2 regions of the Mesorhizobium sp. BR115XR7A genome follow, and region 2 is predicted to be linked to the other one. Evidence: riboswitches for the same ligand, from Rfam matches in the RefSeq annotation. Region 2 holds a riboswitch; the other holds the start of a gene.
The links. Region 2 has a riboswitch for thiamine pyrophosphate ahead of thiC (phosphomethylpyrimidine synthase ThiC). Riboswitches for the same ligand answer to the same signal wherever they lie in the genome.

Region 1 (7,355 bases), on a different contig from region 2:
GCGATGATGGATTCACGGCTGTCGGCTCCGGATTCTTCGCTGAACGTGCCGCTGGCCGACGATGCGGGCGGCACCGAGCGGATGGATTTCCTGGTCTCGGACGATCCCTTGCCGGACGAAATTGTCGGCGACAAGATCGATGTCGCGCGCCGCTCGCTCTGGCTGAAGGAAGCGCTTCACGCACTCAACGCGCGTGAACTCAGGATCATCGAGGAACGCCGGCTGAATGACGAGGGGGCCACGCTCGAGGCGCTCGGCGAGACGCTCGGCATCTCAAAGGAACGTGTCCGCCAGATCGAGGCGCGCGCCATGGAAAAGCTCAAGGTCGCGCTGGTGAAGCAGAATCCGGATTTCATGGCGACCGCCGCCTGATCTCCCGCTCGGGCTTTTATTTGTCGGTGACGATCTTGACCTTGTCGCCGGCCGAAACCGCGGCCCCCGGCGACAGCGCATTGAGCACGCGGAACAGGTCGAGCTTGCGGTCGACGCCAACCATCTGCGCGGCAAGCGATCCCATGGTCTGTCCCGGCTGCACGGTGAGCACACGAATATGCAGTGGCTTCAGTGCCGCCTTCTCGGCGGGGCTGAGGATACGGAAGGAGCCGCTGACCGAGCGCGCCACCGTTTCAAGCGAGGTGCTGGCCGAGGGGGCTGCGGTCAGCAATCGGTAAACCTGGCCGCCGGCGCGGATCACAGCGATATCGAACTGCCAGCCTTCGGCGCCTGCATGGGCGGTCGCCGCCTCATTGCCGTTGATGGTTTCCTGCTTGACGGTGCTGTCGTCGAGCCCGGCCACCCAGCCGCTTCTGATATAGTCGGTCAGGGCGCGGTTCTTGTCGATCGAAACGCCGTCGAAGCGGATCGCTATGTCGCCGGGACCGGTCGCCGTCACGGCCGCCGCCGAATTGTCGATGATGAAACCGTCCGGCACCGTGAACGACACGCCCAAGCCTGGATGCAGGAAGGTTTCGCCGCGCACATAGCCTTCTTCCGGCGTGTCGCCGTAAAGCAGGCCGTCTATGCCGGCGAGGAAGGAATCGCGGTCGCGTGTACCGAAGCCGGGCGCACCGAACTGGCGGGCGTGCCGCTGTGCCAAATCGATGCGTTGCGGCGTGTTGGGGTGCGTCGCCAGGAAGTCGAGGCTGGCGTCGGTGGCGCCGCTGATCGAGCGGAAATCGGTATAGGCCGACATCGACTGCAGGAAGCGGCCGGCGGCATAGGGATCGTAGCCGGCTTCGCCGATCGACTTGATGCCGATGGCGTCAGCCTCAAGCTCCTGGTTGCGCGAGAACTGCGCCAGCCTGAGCTTGCCGCGGATGAGTGCAGCCTTGGCGGTCGGGCTGTCGCCAAGCACATCGGAAACGACCTTGGTCGCCAGACCTTCCTCGGCCTCCAGCTGCTGGCGCTGCAGCCCATGATTGGCGGTGACGTGGCCCATCTCATGCGCGATGACGGCGGCGAGCTCGGACGAATCATTGGCCAGCGCCAAGAGGCCGCGCGTTATGTAGAGATAGCCGCCCGGCAGCGCGAAGGCGTTGACGTTGGGCGAATTGAGGATGGTGATGCGATAGGTCTGGGTTGGGTTCGCCGACACCACGGTCAGATTGCCGACCACCTTGGCGACCATGCGTTCGAGCTTGGGATCGGAATATTCGCCGCCATAGGTCGCCAGGATGCGCGGATGCTGCGCCTTGGCGAGTTCCGCGAGCTTGTTGTTGGCGGCGACATTGTCGACCGTGATCGGCTTGTCGGATGGCTGGAAGCCTGATTCCTGGACTTCCGGAGGCGTGAACATCTGGCAGCTTGCCAGCGCCACGGCAAAGCCGGCCAGCGCCAGAAAGCGCGCCAGCGGGTTCATTCGTAGCCTGTCAACGCCGATCGCCAGAACGGCTTCCTTTCAGGTCCCTGCACATGACCACATGCGCAAAACAAACTGCTACAGTATCCGTCACGCGCCCCTCGGAGCATGCGGCGGAAGCTGTAGGCAAATCACGGCCTGTGCCGGACCGGTATCGAGCGGACCTAGCCACACTACTCCAGTCATGGCAAGCAAGCGCCACATCGCATCGGGCCGGTTTGAGCGTAAATTATGTCCGCTTCCGGGCAATATCTCGTGATAAGGAATCCCCGGCACCGGCTCCGATATAGCGCCGGAATGCCTCCGGACCAGCCCCGGCAAAGAAATCATCCGCCGTGCCGATAGCGGCGACCGCGCCGTTCTCGATAAACACCAGCCTCTGACCGATGCGGCGCGCATCTTGCGGCTGGTGCGTGACGAACAGCACCGTCATGCCACGCTCGGCATGCAGGCCGGCAACCAGGTCGAGCATATCGTCTCGCAAGGCGGGCCCAAGCGAAGCGAAGGGCTCGTCGAGCAGCAGCACCGGGCGGTCACGCACCAGCACGCGAGCCAGGGCAACGCGCTGGCGCTCACCGCCGGAAAGTTCGCGGGGCAGCCGCTTCTCCTTGCCGGCAAGGCCGGTGCGCGCAAGCGCATCGGCGATCGCAGCGCGATCGCCTTCGGCCAGCCGCAACGATGGCGAACGGCCGAGCCCGACATTCTGCTCGACGGAAAGATGCGCGAAAAGGTTGTTTTCCTGAAAAACCATCGACACTGGCCGCGTCGCCGGTGGCGCGGTGCTGACATCGGCCCCGCCGATCAGCACGCGGCCGGATCGCGGCGGCTCGAAGCCGGCCACCAGATTGAGCAGCGTCGACTTTCCGGAGCCGCTCGGTCCCATGATGGCGGTGATTTGCCCCGCCGTGAACTCGGCATCGAAGGTGAACAACGTCTCGCCATAGCTGAACGAAACCTTGTCCAGCCGCACCGAAACCCCTTTGCCGCCAGCCGCCCCGTCAGACATTGCGGGCCGTCTCCTTTCCCAGCCGGTCCGCTGCCAGCACCAGTGCCAGGCAGACAAGGCCGAGCAGCAGCGCCAAGCCGGCGGCGTCCTCGGTTCGGTAGCTGCCCATGCGCGCCAGGAGAAGGTAGGGCAAGGTCTGCACGGAATCACTGCCGAACAGGGCGATGACGCCGAGATCGCCGAGCGACAGTGCCATGGCGAAGGCAAAAGCGGTGGCCAGCGGGCGCCGCAACGTCGGCCAGTCGACCAGCCACAGTCTTGACCAGCCGGAAATTCCAAGCTGCGCGCAAAGCCGCTCGTGACGCTCGCTTGCCGCATCATAGGCGGGACGGATGGCGCGCAGCGCAAAAGGCATCGCCATGACAGCGTTGACGGTGACGACCATGAGCGGGGCGATGGCTAACACATCGCCGACATGGCGCAGCAACAGGAACCAGCCGGCGCCGACGACGATCGGCGGCACGACCAGGACAAACCCGGCGCCGGTATCGGTGGCATGTTCGAGCAGTGTCCTTGCCCCGAAGCGGCGGTTCGACGCCAGCGCCCTGCGCGCCATGGTCAATGCCAGCGAAAGCATCACCGAAAGCAATGCCGAAAGGAAAGCGAGCACGGCACTGGTCAGCGTCGCCTGACGGACAGTGGCCTCGCCTGCAAGCCGGCCGAGGTCGGCGCCAAGGCCGGCCGCCACGGTCGCCGCCATCGGCCCCGCAACGAACAGCAAGGCCAACACGATGAGCGTCGCGTTCAGCCAGGCTTCGGTCCTGTTGACGGAGAGGTAGCGGCGCGGCGCGACCGGCAGGTTGACGTCGCCGACGACGTCGGCTCCGAGTCGGGTCAACGCCAGCACCACGATGAAGGTCAAGGCGATCTGCAGCAGCGTCAGAGCGACAGCCCTCGCGGGATCGAAATCGAAGCGCAATGCCTGATAGATGCCGACTTCGAGCGTCGTCGCGGCCGGCCCGCCGCCGAGCGTCAGCACGATGGTGAAGGATGTGACGCACAGCATGAAGACAAGTCCGGCGACCCCGGGCAGCGCGGCACGCAGCGTCGGCCACTCGATCAGCCGGAATGCCGGCCGCGCCCCCATGCCGAGCTGGCTCGCCAGCCGCCACTGGTCGGAGGGAATGGTCCGCAGCGCCTCGAGGAGCAGACGTGTGGCCAGCGGCAGGTTGAAGAAGACATGGGCGACGAGAATGCCGGACAGGCCATAGATGCCCGGCCAACCCTGGCCGCCGACGGCGCTGAGAAAGCCGGAGAAATAGCCGGCGCGGCCATAGAGCGCCAGGATACCGAGCGCCGCGACGATGCCCGGCAGCGCCAGCGGCACGGCGAAGAGCTGCAGGATGAAGGCACGGCCGAAAAACCGTGGATGCCGCGACAGCGCCCGCGCCACGAGCAGGGCCGGCCCGACCGAGAGCAGCGTCGACAGGGCCGCCTGCCAGAGCGTGAAGCGCACGACCCGGAACAGGTAGAGATCGAACGCAGCCCAAGCGCCGGAAAAATCGCGAGCACCTTCGACAAGCAGCCCCGCAAACGCTCCGCCGATCAAAATGGCGATGGCGGCGAGCCCTATCACGCCGGCTGTGATGCGGGGATCAGAGCGGGTTTGCACACCGCACATCAACGATTGGGTGAAGCTTAGGGAGCATCGCCGGAGAGCGTTCATCTCACGAGATTAGCCCACAAAACCTACTTGCTCATCACCGCCAGCCATTCATCGACCCAGGCTTTGCGGTTGGCCGCGACCTCCTCCGGGCTGAACAGCAAGGTCTTGGTCGGCTTGACCAGCTTGTCGAAGGCGGGGTTGAGCGGCTTGTCGGTCTTCCCGGCCGGGAACATCCAGTTGGTCTCGGGGATGGCGTCCTGGAATTTCGGCCCAGTCATGAAGGCCATGAACTTTTCCGCCAGCGGATTCTTGGCGCCGGTCGTGGTGATGCCCGCGACCTCGATCTGCAGATATTCGCCTTCCTCGAACGACGCCGCCTGATAGCGCTCGGTGTTCTCGGCGACCATGTGGTAGGCCGGCGAGGTGGTGTAGGACAGCACCATCGGCGCCTCGCCCTTGGTGAACAGGCCATAGGCCTCGCTCCAGCCCGGCGTCACGGTCAGCACCTTGGTCTTGAGCTTGGCCCAGGCCTCCGGCGCCTTGTCGCCGTAGACCGACTTCACCCACAACAGCAGGCCGAGACCGGGCGTCGATGTGCGCGGGTCCTGGATGACGATCTTGTCGTCGGCGCTACCCTCCACCAAATCCTTCAAGCTCTTGGGTGGGCTCTTCAGCTTTTCAGTGTCGTAGACGACGGCGAAGTAGCCGTAATCGAACGGGACAAAAGTGTTGTCGGTCCAGCCGCCCGGCACGTTGACGTCCGTTATTGCGCCATGTGGCGCGAACAGGCCCGAGGCCTTGGCATCGGCGGTGAGATTGGTGTCGAGGCCGAGCACGATGTCGGCCTTGGTCGAAGCGCCTTCCAGCTTGACGCGGTTGAGCAGCGCCACGCCATCGGCGACCGAGACGAACTCGAGATCGCAGCCGCATTCTGCCTCGAATTCCTTCTTCACCACGGGACCTGGACCCCAGTCGGCGGTGAAGCTCTCATAGGTGTAGACGGTCAGCTTGTCCTTGGCCAAGGCCGGCCCGGACAGGGTTACTGCCGTGGCGGCGACCAGAGAATATAAAAACGTGCGCATCGGCGCCTCCTTCGTTTGCGTTGAAAGGAATTGAGGCGTCGGAGTGTCCGAAACGTCTAATCCCTCCGCCGGTACAAACCGGATCAGGTTCAGCGGGTTGGCGAGACTGCCTCTCAGCCGGCCCGCGAAATTCGCGTCCGGCACCCCGTTAGAGCGTTTCGACACATAGGCCGGGCCGATGACCCGCGCAAGTGGGACTTTGCCGCCTTCCGTTTCCCGTGCCGGGCTGGTAAGGCGACGGGATATGAGCACATTCACCATCCTGCTTGGCGGCGACCTCATCCGCACGCCTCGGCTCGACCGCCAGGTCGAAGGCTCGCGCGTCATCGCTGCCGACGCCGGCATCGGCCATGCGCAGATGCTGGGCCTCGTGCCGGAACTGTGGGTGGGTGATTTCGACTCGGTCCCGGCTGATCTGCCCGCCGACCTCGCCGCCGTGCCGCGGCAAACCTTCCCGGCGGAAAAGGACAAGACCGACGGAGAACTGGCGATCGCGGCCGCACTGGAGCGCGGGGCGACCCGCCTTGTGCTGGCGGGCGCCTTCGGCGGCAAGCGCGCCGACCACGCCTTCCTGCATCTGGCGCTTGGCCTGCGGCTGGCCGAAGCCGGAATGGATGTGTTTCTGACCAGCGGCGCCCAGGAAGGTGTTCCCTTGCTGCCCGGCAGGGCCGGCTTCGATTATGCCGACGGCACGCTGTTCTCGATTCTCGGCTTCTCCGAACTCTCCGGCCTGACCGTCACCGGCGCCAAATGGCCGCTCGACAAGGTCGAGGTGGCGTTCGGTTCGTCGCTGACCATTTCCAACGAGGTCAAGTTCGGCAAGACCGGGGGCCGCCTCGACATCGCGCTCGGCCATGGCCGCGCGCTGCTGCTCGCCCATCCCTATCCATTGCCCGAAAGCTGACATGGCCCCGCCTCTTCTCAATCTCGACGGGATAAGACTGACCTTCGGCGGCGCGCCGCTGCTCGACGGCGCCGCCTTGACCGCTTCGGCCGGCGACAAGATCGCGCTGGTCGGCCGCAACGGGTCCGGCAAGTCGACGCTGCTCAAGATCGCCGCCGGCCTGATCGAACCACAGGACGGCGAGGTGTTCCGCCAGCCTTCGGCGACGGTGCGTTATCTGCCGCAAATGCCCGACATGGACGGCTTTGCAACCGTGCGCGCCTATGTGGAGGCCGGGCTCGGGCCCGCCGACGATCCCTACCGCGCCAGCTATCTGATGGAGCATCTCGGCCTGTCGGGCGAAGAACGGCCTGGCGACCTGTCCGGCGGAGAGGCCAGGCGCGCCGCGCTTGCCCGCGTCATGGCGCCGGAGCCCGACATCCTGCTTCTTGATGAGCCGACTAACCATCTTGATTTATCTGTCATCGAATGGCTGGAAGAAGAGCTCGTCCGGACCTCCTCGGCGCTCATCGTCATCTCGCATGACCGCCGCTTCCTCGAGCGCGTGTCGCGCGCCACAGTCTGGCTCGATCGCGGCCAGACGCGCAGGCTGGACAAGGGCTTTGGCCATTTCGAGGAATGGCGCGACCTGGTGCTGGAAGAGGAAGAGCGCGAACAGCACAAGCTCGGCCGCCAGATCGTGCGCGAGGAGCACTGGCTGCGCTACGGGGTGACGGCGCGGCGCAAGCGCAACATGCGGCGCCTAGGCGAGTTGCAGACCATGCGCCAGCGTTTTCGCGGCCATCGCGGCGCCGAAGGCACCGCGATAATGGTGGCAAGCGACGCCGCCGAATCCGGCAAGCTGGTGATCGAGGCCAAGAACATCGAGAAGAGCTTTGGCGACCTCACCGTCGTCAAGG
Region 2 (7,355 bases):
TGACCAAAACAGCGCCGACTGCCTCAACAGCCGCCGATGTCCCAATCATGCCTATCTTGACGGCCGCGACAGCGTTGGCAGCGAACGCGGCGCGCATCTGAGCGGCGACAAGCTCCGACGGCACAAGCTTGACGTGCTCGACAGCCGAGTGCGTCTGGACTGTCACGGCGGTGATGGCAAGACAACTGCGCAGCCCGAAGGCGGAAACCGTTTCTATATCGCGGGCAATTCCAGCTCCACCGCTGGAGTCCGACCCGCCAACGACAAGCACATGCGGTTCTCGCCTCAGCGCCATCGCTCCGTCTTTTCGATCCATTCTCGTGTGCGCGCTTCGGGATCGGCATTCAGCGTGATGTCGGTGACCACTGCCGCGCTATCGGCGTCCGCCGCGAAAACACCGTTGAGCCTGTCAGGGTTGAGACCGCCAATGGCGACCAATGGGATTGGCGCGACCCGGCGCTTCCACTCGCTGATCCGTTCGAGCCCTTGCGGCGCCCATTTCATCGTCTTCAGGATGGTCGGATAGATCGGCCCAAGCGCGATATAGTCCGGCCCGGCGGCCATCGCCGTTTCCAGTTCGATATCATCATGTGTGCTCAGTCCGAGCCTCACGCCGGCTACCCGAATCCGCGAACGATCGGCGGTCTGCAAATCCTCCTGGCCAAGGTGGACGAAGTCGCAGCCTTCCTCGATTGCCAGGCGCCAGTGGTCGTTGACGATGAGCTGGCAACGGTTTTGGGCGCACAAGGCCTTTGCCTTGCGGATCTCCGCGCGCAACCCGGCCTCATCCATGGTCTTGATGCGAAGCTGAACCAGCTTGACGCCGAGTGGGACCAGCCGTTCGATCCAGGCAGCGCTGTCGACGATCAGGTAGAAGGGATCGAGTTTCATGAAAAAACGGCTCTGCCAATTGTCGGCGTCGATGGCACGGCGACGTCGCGCGGTTCGAGCATTCCCGAGCTGTAAGCTTCACGGCCGGCTTCGACAGCCTTGCCGAACGCACGCGCCATGCCGACCGGATCAGCCGCCCTGGCGACCGCCGTGTTCAGCAGCACGGCGTCAAAGCCGAGTTCCATGACGGTTGCCGCGTGCGACGGCCGTCCGAGCCCCGCATCCACAATGAGCGGGACATCCGGGAAGTGTCCGCGCATCGAACGCAGTGCCATGATGTTGACCGGCCCGAGGGCGGAACCGATCGGTGCGCACCACGGCATCAGGACCTTGCAGCCCGCCTCCAGCAGCCGCTCGGCGACAACAAGGTCGTCGGTGGTATAGGGAAATACCGTAAAACCGTCCTCGCACAGGATGCGCGCGGCTTCGACCAGGCCGAACACGTCCGGTTGCAGCGTGTCCTGGTTGCCGATCACTTCGAGCTTGATCCAGCTCGTGCCGAACACTTCGCGCGCCATCTTCGCGGTCGTGACCGCTTCCTTGACGGAGTGGCAGCCGGCAGTGTTGGGAAGGATTCTCGTGCCGAGCGCGCGGATCAACGACCAGAATTTTTCGCCGGCCCTCCCGCCTGCCATCTCACGCCGCAACGAGACGGTCACCACCGATGTGCCCGACGCCTTGACCGCATCGGCAAGGATGGCCGGTGAAGGATACTGAGCCGTGCCGAGAAGCAGCCGCGAGGGAAGCGACGTTCCGAAAAGTTCGAACATGCTAGCCTCCCTGCATGGGCGAGAGGATTTCGATCCGGTCGCCGTCGCTCAACTGGAACTCCGCGCGGTTGGCTTTGTGTACGAGGTCGCTGTTGACGGCGGTTGCTAGCCAATCGCCTTCATAGTCGAGCGCGGCAAGCAGCGCCGCCAGCGATGTGGCGGCGGTCTCAAGCGGTTCGCCGTTGACGATCAGATTCATGTGCAAACTCCGCGGGTTTGTCGTGACTGAAGACAAGCTCGGCCGCCTGGCGCGCCATGGCTGGGGCGAGCAGAAAGCCATGGCGATAGAGCCCGTTGATCGCGACCGTGTTTCCGAGTGCCTCGATACGCGGCAGGTTGTCGGGAAAGGCCGGACGAACGCCGACACCGGTTTCAACGATCTCGGCCTCGCCAAAGGCCGGATGGAGGGCATAGGCGGCACCTAGAAGCTCCATCATCGAACGCGCCCTGACCGGTCCACTGGACTGGCTCTCGATCATCGTCGCGCCGACCATGAAATGGTGGTCGGCACGCGGCACCACATAGAGCGGAAAGCGTGGATGCAGCAGACGGACCGGGCGTGACAGCGAGACTTCAGGCGTTCGCAGGATCAGCATCTCGCCACGAACGCCACGCAGCCGGTCGTCGCCCGTCGCTATTCCCGTGCAGTCGATCTGGCGATCGAACCCGGAAACAGCCTGGGCATCGGCGCAGAAGTGGAATTCGACTCCCATCGCCGCCAGCCTGTCATGAAGTAACGCCATCGCCTGGCGCGGGTCGAGATGGGCTTCGTCGGAGAAAAGCAGTCCGCGGCGGAAGCGGCCGGCGAGGTCGGGCTCCAGCAATGCGATTTCATCCTCATCGACGCGCCGATGACCCGACGTGCGGCTGGCGAACCGGTCGAGTTCGCCCGCGTCGCGCGGCGCGGCCACGACCAGTGTTCCGGCCCGCGTCACCTGCCCGGGCGTTGCCGCCTCCCACCAGTCGGCGGCATCGCGTCCGAGATCCAGCACCGGTTGCTCGGCGCTTTCGAGCTCGCACCATGGCGCCAGCATGCCGCCGGCGAACCACGACGCATTGCCGCCGAGGCCATGCCTTGTCTCCGCAACGGTCACCGCCGCGCCGCGCGTGGCGAGTTCGAAGGCGACGGTGAGGCCGGCGATGCCGGCCCCTTTGACCAGCACCCTCATGACGGCTCCGGCGCCCCTGTCATGAGTGCTACGCCGGTCTTGTCAGCCGGCACATAGAGATCGCCACCCGCGCGATATTTCGCCGCCATCGCCGCCATGCCTTCCTTCTGTGCCTCGGCGCGGATGTCGTGGGAAATGCGCATCGAGCAGAATTTCGGCCCGCACATCGAGCAGAAATGCGCCACCTTGTGCGCCTCCTTGGGCAAGGTCTGGTCGTGGAAGGACCGCGCGGTTTCAGGATCGAGCGACAGGTTGAACTGGTCCTCCCAGCGGAACTCGAAGCGCGCGCGGGAGAGGGCATCATCCCTGACTTTCGCCGCCGGATGGCCCTTCGCCAGATCGGCGGCATGGGCGGCGATCTTGTAGGTGATCACCCCAATCTTGACGTCGTTGCGATCGGGAAGGCCGAGATGTTCCTTCGGCGTGACGTAGCAGAGCATGGCGGTGCCGAACCACCCGATCATGGCAGCACCAATGCCGGAGGTGATGTGGTCATAGCCCGGCGCAATGTCGGTCGTCAGCGGTCCAAGCGTGTAGAACGGCGCCTCGCCGCAAACGGCGAGCTGCTTGTCCATGTTCTCCTTGATCTTGTGCATCGGCACGTGGCCAGGCCCCTCGATCATCACCTGGCAATCCTTGGCCCAGGCGATCTGCGTCAGCTCGCCAAGCGTTTCCAGCTCGGCGAATTGCGCCGCGTCGTTGGCGTCGGCGATCGAGCCGGGACGAAGACCGTCGCCAAGCGAGAAGGACACGTCATAGGCGCGGCAGATGTCGCAGATTTCCGCGAAGTGCTCGTAGAGAAAGCTTTCCCGGTGATGCTGCAGGCACCATTTGGCCATGATCGAACCGCCGCGCGAGACGATGCCCGTGACCCGGTCGACAGTCAGCGGGATGTAGTGCAGCCGCATGCCGGCGTGGATGGTGAAATAGTCGACGCCCTGCTCGGCCTGCTCGATCAGTGTGTCGCGGTAGACCTCCCAGGTAAGGTCCTCGGCAATGCCGTTGACCTTTTCGAGCGCCTGATAGAGCGGCACCGTGCCGATCGGCACCGGCGCATTGCGTACGATCCATTCACGGATGTTGTGGATGTTGCGGCCGGTCGACAGGTCCATCACCGTGTCGGCGCCCCAGCGGATCGCCCAGACCATCTTTTCGACCTCTTCGGCCATCGAGGAGGTGACGGCGGAATTGCCTATATTGGCGTTGATCTTCACCAGGAAATTGCGGCCGATGATCATCGGCTCGCTTTCGGGATGATTGATGTTGGCGGGAATGATCGCACGCCCGCGCGCAACCTCATCGCGCACGAATTCCGGCGTGACGAAGTCTGGGATCGCCGCGCCGAAGGCTTCGCCGTCACGCTCAAGCTTGCCACGCAGCATCTCGCGGCCGAGGTTTTCGCGGATGGCGACGAACTCCATCTCGGGCGTGATGATGCCGGCGCGCGCATAGGCGAGCTGGGTCACCGCCTTGCCCTGCTTGGCCCTGAGTGGCCGGTTGCGAGTGAGAAATTCCGGCGTCAGGCGCTCGCCGGTCGCAAATCCGTTGTCCTCCGGCCGGACATGGCGGCCGTCATAGGCCTCGACATCGCCGCGCGCTGTGATCCATTCGTTACGAAGCCGGGCAAGGCCATTTTCGATGCTGGTTTCGACAATCGGGTCGGTATAGGGGCCGGACGGATCGTAGACGATGACGGGCGGTTCGCCGGCCGTCGGATGGACGGAGATTTCGCGCATCGGCACCTTGATGTGCGGATGGAGGACGCCGGACTTGTGAATCTTCCGTGAGGCGGGCAGCGGTCCCGTCGACACGGCTGGGGTGAGGGCATTCATCTTGAGGCTCCTTTGCTCATGCATTGGAGACCCAGTTCTGTGCCGGAAGGATGAAAAGACGCTTTTGTCGACCTGTTCAAAACAGGTCTTCGGGCGTGAACTCCCGCAAAGCGCTTGCACCGTCCCTACGCCAGTATGAACTGGATCAGGTTCAACGGGTCACTGCGCCGCGAAAGCCAGCAGTATCTCAGCCCCTTGCCGGGACTCCCCTGGTGAATGCGTCGAATTGAATGGGCCGGCGCTATTTTGTCAAGCGCATTCGTCCCGCAGCGGTGATCGACGACCAAACAAACCCAGCGGAAAAGCATGCTAGTATCGAGAGCAAGTGACGCCCCAGAGCAGCGGTGAAGCGCCCCCAATAAGGCGAGCCCTCATGCGGATTCGGTGCCTTTTCCAGCACGGTATTTTCGGGGCTTTCCGGAACGACGCTGCTGCCGCCCAGTTGGGTGAGATTGCTATAGATGTCTGTCTTGCTCGTCGTCGGCAATCCTTCCCCTTCGGCTAGACGCCCCGTCTGTTTCCCCAGAGCAGAACATGAAGCTGCGGCAGTACACGCGCCTCGAACCACCTGTCACGAGTCACCTTTTCAACCAGCCATTCCATGCGCCTCATCACACCGGCCATGTCGATGAACGCGTCTTCGTCGCCGGGACGCGGCGGCGTGTGATTGCCGGGCTGCAGATAGACGGGTAATTGCGGGTAGCGCGCCGCGGCGTCTTTGGCATAGGCATAGTCATCATCGTCGAAGACAACGAGCTTGAGCGCCATCTGCGGCTTATCCTGCGCCGCCTCTAAGCAGGCGTCGAACGCGGCCCAATCTGTCGTCATTTCGCTTGAGGGCGGCTTAGGGCTTAGTACCAGCACGTCGAGATCCGCGAACCATTGCTTAGACACCGAGCCTTGGGTTTCCAATGCAAAACGGTAGCCCTCACCATGCCCGCGGTCGATCAACTGGCTAAGCGGCTGGATGGCCGGATTGCCGCCCGACAGCGATACCATCACGGGCTGACCGCCGGAAAGCGCAATGACCTTTTGCCAAACCGCGTCGGGAGACATCATCTCCCAATCATGGCGGAAGCGACGGTCCACCGCATGCAGGCTGTCGCACCAGGAACAGCGATAATCGCACCCGCCGGTTCTTACGAACACCGTCGGCAAGCCGATCAGCACGCCTTCGCCCTGAATGGTCGGCCCAAAAATCTCGCTCACCCGGATTCCGGGATGCAACGCGCAAGTCATGGTCGGTATTCCGCCCAGGTTTTCGGCGTCTCGCTCACCCGCACGGCGGAGGTTTCGGGTAGCCGCACCTTGCACCAGTCGTAGAAGTGCCTGGCCAGGTATTCCGCTGTGGCATGGTCATGCCCAAGCACGTCGTTAAGATGCCGATGGTCGAAGGTCCCATCGATGTAGTGCTTGAACGCCGCCAGATCTTGGTAGTCGCGCACAAAGCCGTGTTCGTCCAGTTCGCCACCTGAAAGCTCCACTACGACGATGTAGTTGTGGCCGTGCAGACGTGCGCACTGATGACCTGGTGGCAAGGAGGTGAGCTGATGCGAGGCCGAGAAGTGGAACTCTTTGGTAATGTGGAACATTACGCGCTCCTTGTCTGGATAGCGTGGAGCCAGAAGTCTGCGTCCCCATAATCTGTCGGGTCGGTGATGCCGGCCAGATCGAATGCTTCGCGCCGTTCGACGCATGTCCCGCAGCGACCGCAATGACGTGCACCGCCCTTGTAGCAGGACCACGTCGCCTCGAACGGCGTGGCGTACTTTGCCCCCTCGCTGACGATGTCGGCCTTCGACATATTCACATACGGAGCGTACAGGCGGATATCGGCGTAGCCTGCGAGCGCATGGTTCTGCATCGTCTGAAAGGCGTCGATAAAAGCGGGCCGGCAATCGGGATAGATGAAATGATCTCCGCCGTGGACGGCAGTGGCCACCGCATCGGCCTTCTGCGCGGCGGCAACCCCGAAGGCGATGGCCAGCATGATGGCGTTCCTATTCGGCACCACCGTGATCCTCATGGAGTCTTCGGCATAGTGCCCGTCGGGCACGTCCACATTATCAGTCAGCGCCGAGCCGCTCAGGTTCCGGCCAACATCGCGGATATCGACGATCTGGTGCGGAACACCCAGCCGCTTGGCGCAGATAGCGGCAAAGCCGAGTTCCTTTTTGTGCCTCTGGCCGTAATCGAACGAAAGCAGGCCAATGAGTTTCTGCTCGGTCGCCACCTTGTGAGCGAGCGAAACAGAGTCCAATCCGCCGGAGCAGATGACGAGGGCATTCATGGTTTGAGTCCTTGTTTTGACCGGGTAAGGCTGCGACCGGAGATTTCTCTGCGTTCCCACTACTCCACGGAGCCGGTTTTGTGAATGGGGTGGACGCGATTGAGCCCACGTACCTTGTTGTCAGCGTCCCCAAGATGACTTTGCACGCGACTTGTCGCGTATCTTCGACCGCTGGGGGGCTGACGCCGGCACTGCGTATATAGGCGTATAGACGATGCAGAAATCACTGCCGTGGCGCAGCAGCATTCCCGACACACCTTCGGCTTGTCCGGTTTGCCCCAGAACATGACGTCCCGAGTTTCGGCGACAACGCAAGGGTCGACCGGCAGTCCAGTGAAAGGCTTCTGCCTCGTGGTTTGCCGTTTTCTGGTCTGCGCATAGATCGCCTCGAGCCGCCGCGCCT

Region 1: it holds a riboswitch for thiamine pyrophosphate, as region 2 does, so the genes downstream of both, thiB (thiamine ABC transporter substrate binding subunit) here and thiC (phosphomethylpyrimidine synthase ThiC) in region 2, are expected to answer to the same signal.

The regions. Positions count from the first base shown of each region.
Region 1 covers NZ_JAIUHW010000005.1:329,932-337,286, forward strand. The annotation lists gene LB557_RS13380 (RNA polymerase factor sigma-32) at 1-372, shown strand, start outside; gene LB557_RS13385 (M48 family metalloprotease) at 389-1,858, opposite strand; gene thiQ (thiamine ABC transporter ATP-binding protein) at 2,088-2,864, opposite strand; gene thiP (thiamine/thiamine pyrophosphate ABC transporter permease) at 2,857-4,485, opposite strand; gene thiB (thiamine ABC transporter substrate binding subunit) at 4,554-5,552, opposite strand; TPP riboswitch at 5,596-5,710, opposite strand; gene LB557_RS13405 (thiamine diphosphokinase) at 5,797-6,456, shown strand; gene LB557_RS13410 (ABC-F family ATP-binding cassette domain-containing protein) at 6,458-7,355, shown strand, end outside.
Region 2 covers NZ_JAIUHW010000014.1:174,411-181,765, reverse strand. The annotation lists gene LB557_RS26405 (hydroxymethylpyrimidine/phosphomethylpyrimidine kinase) at 1-295, opposite strand, end outside; gene LB557_RS26400 (thiamine phosphate synthase) at 286-891, opposite strand; gene LB557_RS26395 (thiazole synthase) at 888-1,661, opposite strand; gene thiS (sulfur carrier protein ThiS) at 1,663-1,860, opposite strand; gene thiO (glycine oxidase ThiO) at 1,829-2,830, opposite strand; gene thiC (phosphomethylpyrimidine synthase ThiC) at 2,827-4,662, opposite strand; TPP riboswitch at 4,767-4,883, opposite strand; gene queE (7-carboxy-7-deazaguanine synthase QueE) at 5,164-5,901, opposite strand; gene queD (6-carboxytetrahydropterin synthase QueD) at 5,898-6,254, opposite strand; gene queC (7-cyano-7-deazaguanine synthase QueC) at 6,254-6,952, opposite strand.